3 regions of the Paenibacillus sonchi genome follow, and region 1 is predicted to be linked to each of the others. Evidence: riboswitches for the same ligand, from Rfam matches in the RefSeq annotation. Region 1 holds a riboswitch; each other region holds the start of a gene.

The links. Region 1 has a riboswitch for thiamine pyrophosphate ahead of JI735_RS23080 (ABC transporter ATP-binding protein). Riboswitches for the same ligand answer to the same signal wherever they lie in the genome.
Region 2: it holds a riboswitch for thiamine pyrophosphate, as region 1 does, so the genes downstream of both, JI735_RS20515 (thiamine phosphate synthase) here and JI735_RS23080 (ABC transporter ATP-binding protein) in region 1, are expected to answer to the same signal.
Region 3: it holds a riboswitch for thiamine pyrophosphate, as region 1 does, so the genes downstream of both, thiC (phosphomethylpyrimidine synthase ThiC) here and JI735_RS23080 (ABC transporter ATP-binding protein) in region 1, are expected to answer to the same signal.

What each region holds. Positions count from the first base shown of each region.
Region 1 is NZ_CP068595.1:5,174,508-5,177,783, reverse strand. It holds partial or broken gene JI735_RS23090 (amino acid ABC transporter permease) at 1-411, opposite strand, end outside; gene JI735_RS23085 (amino acid ABC transporter substrate-binding protein) at 469-1,320, opposite strand; TPP riboswitch at 1,668-1,771, shown strand; gene JI735_RS23080 (ABC transporter ATP-binding protein) at 1,891-2,658, shown strand; gene JI735_RS37470 (ABC transporter permease) at 2,639-2,992, shown strand; gene JI735_RS37465 (ABC transporter permease) at 2,992-3,276, shown strand, end outside.
Region 2 is NZ_CP068595.1:4,639,605-4,642,880, reverse strand. It holds gene JI735_RS20525 (thiazole synthase) at 1-567, opposite strand, end outside; gene thiS (sulfur carrier protein ThiS) at 673-876, opposite strand; gene JI735_RS20515 (thiamine phosphate synthase) at 942-1,544, opposite strand; TPP riboswitch at 1,668-1,769, opposite strand; gene JI735_RS20510 (SDR family oxidoreductase) at 1,948-2,817, opposite strand; gene JI735_RS20505 (hypothetical protein) at 3,065-3,276, opposite strand, start outside.
Region 3 is NZ_CP068595.1:2,035,413-2,038,688, forward strand. It holds gene JI735_RS09470 (tetratricopeptide repeat protein) at 1-390, shown strand, start outside; gene trxB (thioredoxin-disulfide reductase) at 410-1,363, shown strand; TPP riboswitch at 1,438-1,543, shown strand; gene thiC (phosphomethylpyrimidine synthase ThiC) at 1,761-3,276, shown strand, end outside.

The DNA of each region.
Region 1 (3,276 bases):
TCTCCGCAGCGCTTGGCCCCGGGTCATCCCTACGGAGAACGCAGCTTCCCACTGGCCTTTATGTATGGACAGAATTGCAGCCCGCACAACCTCAGAGGAATAAGCCCCTACACTGAGCGTAAACCCGATTGTTGCGGCAATAAACGGATCAAGGATAATCCCCACCGCCGGCAGCCCGTAAAAAATAATAAACAGCTGTACAAGCAAAGGCGTTCCGCGGATAATCCAGACGTAGAACCGGGCGATCAGCTTCGGCAAAGTCCAGGGCGACAGCCGGATAAGTGCGGTAAAAATGGCCAGCAGCAGGCCCAGAATAAAGGAGACTACTGCGAGCGGAATGGTAAAAGCCACCCCGGCTTTGAGCAGGGGCAGCAAGGAATCGAGGAAAATTTGTATTTTACGGTCATCCATTGATCAGACATCCTTCTTCGGACTTCGGGCGGCCGGAGCCGCCTGGTCCATGCGTTATTATTTGGAAACGTCGGCACCGAAATATTTCTCGGAAATCTTCAGGTACGTGCCGTCACTTTTCATAGCCGCCAATGCTTCGCTCACTGCCGCTACCAGCTCATCGTTGCCCTTAAGGAAGACAGCAGCGCTCTGGGAACCCTCGGCGATTTCGTCGACAACCTTAATTTTAACATCCGGCTTCTGCTTCTTCAGATCCAGGTAGGACAGCCCGTCATTCACGGTTGCATCAATCCGGCCGGAGGTCAACAGGTCAATCGCCTGGTTGAAGCCGTCGGTGACCACAAGCTCCGCACCGTTCTCACGCGCGATATCGGACAGATTGCTGGTAAGGGACTGGCCGGCTTTTTTGCCTTTCAGATCCGCAAAGGTCTTGATGTCTTCATTCTTCTCACCAACGATCAATACCGCCTTGGAGACAATGTACGGATCGGAGAAATCATATTTCACCTTGCGCTCATCCGTAATCGAAACTTCATTGAAAATGACATCAAAGCGTTTGGCATCCATCCCGGCAAAAATGCCGTCCCATTGGGTTTCGAAAAATTCCGGCTTCACTCCCAGCCGCTTAGCCACCTCTTCAGCGATTTCCACATCAAATCCGGTAAGCTTGCCCGAGGCATCATGGAAAGTAAACGGCGCATATGTGCCTTCGGTTCCGATGCGCAGCTTGCCGCTTGCTTTGATTGCATCCAGGCTGTTCTGTTCAGCGGGAGCTGAAGCTTCTGCAGTCGGAGCCGCGGAGGACCCGGCTGTTGTATTATTTCCTGCCGCATTGTTGGTATTATTGCCGCATGCCGCTACCAGTACCGCCGTAAGCAGCATCAGGATAGTCAGACTTAGTTTTTTCATAAATAGTTAGCCCCTCTCATCATCTCTGTATATTCCGGCTTTCCCGGCAAATTGAATAGTAACACCAGCATGTCAGCGGAGTCAAGAACTTTTCCGATTATAAACATCGGAATTATATTGTAAACGTTTTAATGGTTACTTTCTTGCAGATTCATGTGCCGGATTGTGTTAGTTTGCCCAAAAAACCTGCTAAATCCGCCAGCGTTAAAAAGAACCTGGTTCAACGATCTAACGCTTCTGAGTCCGAATCTTCAACCAGCGAACCTGACCTTCCTGAGCTTTGATCCTTTGACAACACGCCTGAATATGCTATATTAATTAGCAATTGCGAATTCAATATTGACCTGCTATTTCACTAGGGGAGTCTGCCGACTGAGATGAAGCGTGAAGCTTCGGACCCTTGGAACCTGATCTGGATCATACCAGCGGAGGGAAGTGGAACAGAAACGATCAGCGGTGCCGCTATACGTCTACTGCCTGAACCTTTCAGACCCATTTGTCTCCACTCGGAGACCGGTGGGTCTTTATTGTGTTGCCGCGCAAATGAAAGGAGGTTTAGCACATACGAATATGATCTCAATGACGGACCTGTCCTATTCTTTCGGCACATCTCCAGAAACTCCGGTATTCAGCGGACTGTCAATGAATGTGCGCCAAGGGGAATTCATTTCTCTGGTCGGTGCCAGCGGCTGCGGTAAAAGCACACTTTTCAAAATCATTGCCGGATTGCTTCAGCAGACCGGCGGTGAGCTTAATGTTCCTGGAACGATATCCGCCGATCCTTCCTCACGCCTGGGCCGGGTTGCCTATATGCCTCAGCAGGATCTTCTGCTGCCCTGGAGAACCGTGCTCGACAACTGCCTGCTTCCCTGGGAGCTGAACAGAACAGGCAGCAAAACGGAGGCGGTAAGGCGTATCCGCAATATGCTGGAGCGTTTTGGCCTGGAAGGTACAGAGCAGCGTTATCCGCACGAGCTGTCCGGCGGAATGCGCCAGCGGACCGCTATGCTGCGGACGCTGGCTGCCGGCCATAAGCTCATGCTTTTGGATGAACCCTTCGGAGCGCTGGATGCCATCACCAAACGCGGGCTTCACCGCTGGCTGCTGGAGCTGTGGGGCAGTCTGGAGCAGACCGTGCTGTTCATCACCCACGATCTGGAGGAGGCGCTCCTGCTCAGTGACCGGATCTATCTGATGTCCGGCGGCGCTGGCGGCGGTGTTCAGGAATTCCTGGTAGATCTTCCGCGCCCCAGACATTACCGCTTGAACTATGACCCGCATTTTGTTGCTTTACGGGCGGATTTGGAACGGAGGCTGTATGAGACGTACATATCTTAGAACATTTTTACGCGAATATGGTCCTTTCGCCCTGCTGGTGCTGCTGACTCTTGCCGCCTGGGAATGCGAAGCCCGGTTAAAGCTTGTCCCTGCCTTCATTCTTCCGGCCCCTACGGCCATATGGACGGCAATGCTGGAGCAGAGGCTGCTGCTCTTTGGAGAACATTTGCCCGCTACGCTGCAGGAGGTGCTGCTGGGTTTTGTGCTGTCCGTGTGCTGCGGTGTGCTGCTGGGTACCGGAATGCATATGTTCTCTCCGCTGGAAAAGGCGCTGTACCCCTTGCTGGTCATCAGCCAGACGATTCCGCTGATCGCGCTCTCCCCATTTTTATAATGTGGTTTGGCTATACCCTGTGGAGCAAGGTGGCGGTGGTGTTTCTGACCGCTTTTTTTCCGGTCGTCATCGGCACTTATGACGGTTTGCACAAAAGCGGTGTGGTGTACAAAGAGCTACTGCTTACACTAGGTGCAAACCGCTGGCAGATTCTGCGGAAAACCCAGATTCCCCCGGCACTGCCCTCGCTGTTTTCGGGACTCAAGCTCTCTATTGTCTACTGTGTGATTGGCGCAACAATCGGGGAATGGCTGGGCGGTAGCCGGGGACTCGGGTATTTCAGC
Region 2 (3,276 bases), 530 kb from region 1:
GGACGGGCGGCCGATACCGGCGTCAACAATAACCGGAAGATCCACCTCCGAGATGAGGATGCGGAGCAGCTCTTTGGTCCGCAGGCCGCGGTTCGAGCCGATTGGCGAGCCGAGCGGCATAATTGCGGCTGCTCCAGCCTCTTTCATCCGAATTGCAGCGGAGAGGTCCGGGCTCATATACGGCAGCACTACAAAACCTTCGGCGGCCAGTATCTCCGTAGCCCGGATGGTCTCCAGATTATCCGGCAAAAGATATTTCTGATCGTTAATGACCTCAATCTTGACCCAGTTGCCAAGGCCTGCGGCTCTGGCCAGCCGGGCGATCCGCACCGCTTCCCCGGCGGTGCGTGCCCCTGACGTATTAGGCAGCAGGGTCATATGGGGAGGAATATGGCTGACAATATTGTCGCGGCTCTCGGGATCTACGCGGCGAAGGGCAACCGTGATCACCTGTGAGCCTGAAGACGCGACCACCTCGGGAATCAGCGTATTCCGGCTGTATTTGCCGGTGCCGATGAACAGCCGGCTTGATAATGTGATGCCGCCAATCACAAATGGATCTAACATAAACTCGCCTCCTGGTATAGAATAGGATAATAACTTCCGGGTTTGCTGAACGAGAGCTCCATGGGACTGAAACACCCGCATTGGCCCGCATCCGAAAACATCGTTTCAGCCCCCGCCTACAAAATGCACCAGCTCCAGCCGGTCTCCTTCGCTGAACGATGTCCCGGCGTAATGCTCCCTGTTCACAATTTCCCCATTGCGCTCCACGATCACAAGCCGTCCGCTCCATTCGGGCCGGCTGAGCAGATCTGCTACCGTCCGGCAGTCTTCCGCAATCTCCAGGGCTTTGCCATTGATGATCAGATTCATGCCTTCTCACCTCCTTTGCGTTATGACATCCAGAGCAGCACGAACCGGATGAGACTGACTCCCACTCAAGCCTCCCGGACCGCCAACCGGTAAGCACGCGCGGCGGCCACAGGGTCTTCCGCACCGCAAATGCCGGACATGACCGCAATCCCGGCTGCGCCCAACCGGATCACCTGAGCGGCATTGCCCGGCTCTATGCCGCCGATGGCAATCAGCGGAATACGGCTGCGGCGCACCGCTTCCGCCAGCAGCCCCAAACCGCGCTCCTGCTGACCGGGTTTGCAGGCGGTAGGAAAAACATGGCCGAACAGGCCATAGTCGGCCCCCTGCCGGCCCGCTTCCGCAGCTTCCGCCGCGGAATGCACCGACCTTCCCAGCCGCAGGCCGGGAGCGGCGGCACGGGCCGCGGCCGGCGGCAGGCTGTTCCAGGCCAGTTGAACAGCGCCTGCACCGGCGGCCAGCGCAACATCCAGCCGGTCATTGATGACCAGGCTGGAAGCGGGAACCCCCGCAAGCAGCAGCTGCTTCGCCATGCCCAGCAGTTCCAGGGCGGGCCGGTGCTTTTCCCGGAGGTGGATGTAGTCCACGAGCGGATATACAGCCGCTGCAAGATTAATGAACCTTCCCGGCTCCAGCTTCCCGTCCGAGATCATATGAATCTCCGCCACAGCTTCACCTTCTTTTCGCTATATTCTTGGAGCAGGCCGGACACACAAAAAAACCGCCCCCCGATAGGAGGCAGTCATAAATTTGTACAGGAATACGGGCGTATGGATACAACCCCGCTGCAGTTCATTCATTCTCCGCTTTCCTACGCTGGTTTTAACCAGATCAGGTTCAAAGGGTCCGAACGGAACGTTCGTCTCAGCCTTGCGGCACCCCTAGGGACAATTCCAATATTCAGTTGCTGACGTGGTTCATATTAACATATAATTCCTCGGAAAAGCTATCCCTTTTGCCGAAAAACTGCTTCCCTGGCACTTGGCATGTGCAGCAAAAAGAGCGGGCCGCGAGGGCACGCTCTTAAACTGCTGCTGTATTTTTAAGCAAGCCTGGTTTGCACACCAGCACTTAGCCGTTGACAATTTCTCCGCCATTGACATGCATGACCTGCCCGCTGACATAGGATGAATCCTCCGAGGCCAGGTAGACATAGGCCGGAGCCAGCTCTTCCGGCTGTCCCGGACGTTTCATCGGCTGTGTGCCGCCGAACTCGCTGACCTTTTTGGCATCAAACGTGGATGGAATCAGCGGTGTCCAGATCGGGCCCGGAGCTACGGCATTTACACGGATGCCTTTTTCCGCCAGATTCATCGACAGCGAGCGGGTGAAGCTGAGAATTGCACCTTTGGTCGACGAATAGTCCAGCAGCTGCGGGCTGCCCCGGTAGGCTGTGATCGATGTCGTATTGATGATTGTAGACCCTTTTTTCAGATGCGGCATGGCGGCCTTGGTCAAATAGAACATGGAGAAAATATTGGTGCGGAACGTCCGCTCCAGCTGCTCCGAGGTGATATCCTCAATCTTGTCCTGCGGATGCTGCTCGGCGGCGTTGTTGATCAGAATGTCGAGTTTGCCCAGGCCTTCCACCGTTTTGTTGATCAGATCCTGGCAGAACGCTTCTACCCCGATGTCACCGGCAACCAGAATACACTTCCGGCCCTCCTGCTCGACCTGGCGTTTCGTTTCCTCGGCATCGGCATGCTCATTCAGATAGGAAATGACCACATCCGCACCTTCTTTGGCAAAATGAACGGCAACCGCGCGCCCAATGCCGCTGTCGCCTCCCGTAATGAGCGCCGCCTTGCCCAGCAGCTTGCCTGCCGCTTTATAGCTTGAGGTTTCAAATTCCGGGCGCGGCTTCATCTCGCTCTCAATTCCGGGCTGCCGGTCCTGCACCTGAGGTGGCAAAGTTTTTGTGGATTGCTTGTTGTCTGGCATGATCCATTCTCCTTTCGCTGTGCAACTTTTTTGGGAAGTAACCACATCGTATTAGGATGGCTTATGCGTCATCAATTATACAATCGCTTTACGTTATGTTACTTACCACACTTCCAGGTGATCCAAACAAAAAATCCAACCGTTTTGGGTGGGGACGGCACCTCGTCATCATCACCTATCTCCGCATACCCGCAAAAAAAAGGCCCACGCAGCCGGAGCCGCCAGAGCCATTTTACAAGATTTCAACTTAGATGATATGTCTGTACACCATAAAAAACATCATTACGATCAGCACAACCATCAGCAGCAGGCTCAGGGTGCGCAGCTTCGCGGTATGGCCGGATACATCGCGGTTCTCACGCATTCCGGCAGCTGCCAGACGCAGCGGCTTGCCCATGATGCCGCCCAGGGCGAACATCGCCAGCAGGAGAACTACAACCACAACCATCCAGGCTACGG
Region 3 (3,276 bases), 3.1 Mb from region 1:
GCCGTTCAGGAATCGGCTGTGCCAGGGTATAAGGGGCTGCCGGAATGGAAAGAGGACTGGCAGCGGGTTATTGACCAGACGGCTGCCGTGATGGACCGGCGTTATGATGCCCTTCTGAAGAAGGATGCCGAGCTCCTCTGGAAGCAGTTCATCAGCCGTCTCTACCCGGATGTTCCCTTGTTTAGGCATACTGCAGGCTGGTGTGCAGCTCTGGAATATTTAACCGCCAAGCTGCATGGCTATCCGCTTACCTATCGTGAGGCTGCCCAGTGCTACAGCGTTTCGGTTTCGATGGTAAGCCGGTACGCGCGGCGTATTCATCAAGTCTGCGGGTTCCCGCAGGACGGGGCGGCAGGTGACATTTTGCCGCCTTTTACAGAAAATATCTGACCCTAAGGAGGATATACTCATGTACAAAACCATTGTAATCGGAACAGGCCCGGCAGGACTGACTGCCGCGATTTACCTGGCACGTGCCAATCTCAGCCCCCTTGTTATTGAAGGCCTGCAGCCCGGAGGACAATTGACTACAACGACAGAGGTAGAGAACTTCCCTGGTTTTCCTGACGGCATCCTGGGTCCGGATCTGATGGATAACATGCGCAAGCAGGCAGAGCGCTTTGGGGCTCAATTTAAGAATGGCTGGGTGGAGGCTGTGGACTTCTCGCAGCGCCCGTTTAAGATAACCGTGGATGGTTTGGGTGTGCTGGAAGCAGAGACCGTAATTATTTCGACCGGGGCTTCGGCGAGATACCTGGGCATCCCGGGAGAGCAGGATAATGTCGGACGCGGAGTCAGCACCTGCGCTACTTGCGACGGGTTCTTCTTCCGCGGCAAAAAGATTGTAGTGGTCGGCGGCGGCGACTCCGCCATGGAGGAAGCGAGCTTCCTGACGCGGTTCGCTTCCAGCGTGACCCTGGTCCACCGCCGTTCGGAGCTGCGCGCTTCGAAGATCATGCAGGACCGCGCACGGGAGAACAGCAAGGTGGCGTGGGCACTGAACCGTACGCCGCTTGAAGTCGCCATCGGGGATACCGGGGTGAAGGGACTGAAGGTCCGCAACAATGAGACGGGGGCTGAAGAGCTTGTGGAAGCGGACGGCGTATTTGTCGCTATCGGCCATACACCGAACACGGCCTTCCTGGGTGGCCAGATCACTACCGATGCTAACGGCTATATCGTTGTGAATCCGGGTACAACAGAAACTAACATTCCGGGCGTGTTTGCTTGCGGCGATGTGCAGGATACCCGTTACCGCCAGGCGATCTCGGCTGCCGGGACCGGCTGCATGGCTGCCATGGATGCCGAGAAATATCTGGAAGGCTCGATGGTGCATGACTGGAGCGAAACGCTGGATAAGTAACGGAGGCGCTCAGTCAGCAAAATTTTTAGTTGACACAAAATACCAATCCATGTAAATTGTATTTACTTAGATAAGATACCCACTAGGGGAGCCTGAATAGGCTGAGACGGGATAACTGATTCCCGGACCCTTGAACCTGATCTGGATCATACCAGCGTAGGAAAGTGGAGTCGGACCTTTTTTAGCGCAGCCTTCTTTGGCTGTTCCTGAATAAAGCCGCTCCAGGTGGAGCGGCTTTTTGAATTATAAGAATTTATAGACTTGGCGCTATAAGTTATCCTTATTAATTCTCGCTGAAACGGTACCCTCCTTATGCAAGGACGGTGCAGCCGTTTCTGCTTGCTGCGTGATTATCTTATCTGCATATTGCTCATAGGGCATAGAGGAGGAGATAAGAATGTCAGATTCAGTAAAGAAGGAAGAGGTTAATCTTTCAGGATTCCCCGCGAGCCGGAAGGTGTATGTAGAGGGCTCACGCCCGGACATTCAGGTTCCGATGCGTGAAATCTGTCTTAGCCGGACTGAGGGCGTGGCGGGAGATTCGGACAATGCGCCGCTGCGTGTCTATGATACCAGCGGGATTTATACGGACGACGGACAAGAGACCGATATCCGCAGGGGCCTTCCGCCGCACCGGTTATGCTGGATTGCGGAACGCGGAGATTCGGAAGAATACGCCGGGAGAGCCGTGCAGCCCAGGGATAACGGAAGGACTGTGGACGGGTTGCCGGAAGAAGGCTTTGCCGGCTTGAAGCGGCGCCCGTTAAGAGCGCGTGAGGGCCGCAATGTCACCCAGCTGCACTATGCGCGGCAGGGGATCATTACACCGGAGATGGAGTATATCGCCATCCGTGAGAACACCCGGCCTGAATTTGTAAGGGACGAGGTCGCGGCAGGCCGGGCCATTATTCCTTCCAATCTCAACCATCCCGAGAGTGAGCCGATGATCATCGGGCGTAATTTCCTGGTCAAGATCAATGCGAACATTGGAAATTCTGCCGTATCTTCATCCATCGATGAAGAAGTGGAGAAGATGAGGTGGGCAACACGCTGGGGAGCCGATACGATTATGGACCTCTCCACCGGTGCAAAAATCCATGCCACCCGCGAATGGATTATCCGCAACTCGCCGGTTCCAATCGGTACAGTGCCCATCTATCAGGCGCTGGAGAAGGTAAAAGGAATCGCTGAGGATTTGACCTGGGAGCTGTACCGCGACACGCTCATTGAACAGGCGGAGCAAGGCGTGGATTACTTCACCATTCATGCCGGGGTGCTGAAGCGCTATATTCCCCTTACGGCCGGCAGAATGACAGGAATTGTCTCACGGGGGGGTTCCATTATGGCGGCCTGGTGCCTTGCCCATGACCAGGAGAACTTTTTATATACGCATTTTGAGGAGATTTGCGAGATTATGAAAACCTATGATGTCGCCTTTTCCCTGGGAGACGGACTCCGCCCGGGCTCCATCGCCGATGCCAATGATGAGGCCCAGTTTGCTGAACTGGAGACGCTGGGGGAGCTGACGGCGCTGGCCTGGAAGCATGACGTTCAGGTGATGGTGGAAGGTCCAGGCCATGTGCCGATGCACAAGATCAAGGAGAATATGGATAAGCAGCTGGAGCTTTGCCGGGAAGCGCCTTTTTACACACTCGGCCCGCTGACCACGGATATTGCCCCCGGCTATGACCATATTACATCGGCAATCGGTGCGGCGATGATCGGCTGGTTCGGGACAGCAATGCTCTGCTACGTTACCCCGAAGGAGCATCTGGGCCTGCCGAACAAGAACGATGTGCGTGAAGGTGTCATTACTTACAAAATCGCTGCACATGCCGCTGACTTGGCCAAGGGGCATCCGGGCGCGCAGGATCGGGACAACGCACTCTCCAAGGCGCGGTTCGAGTTCCGGT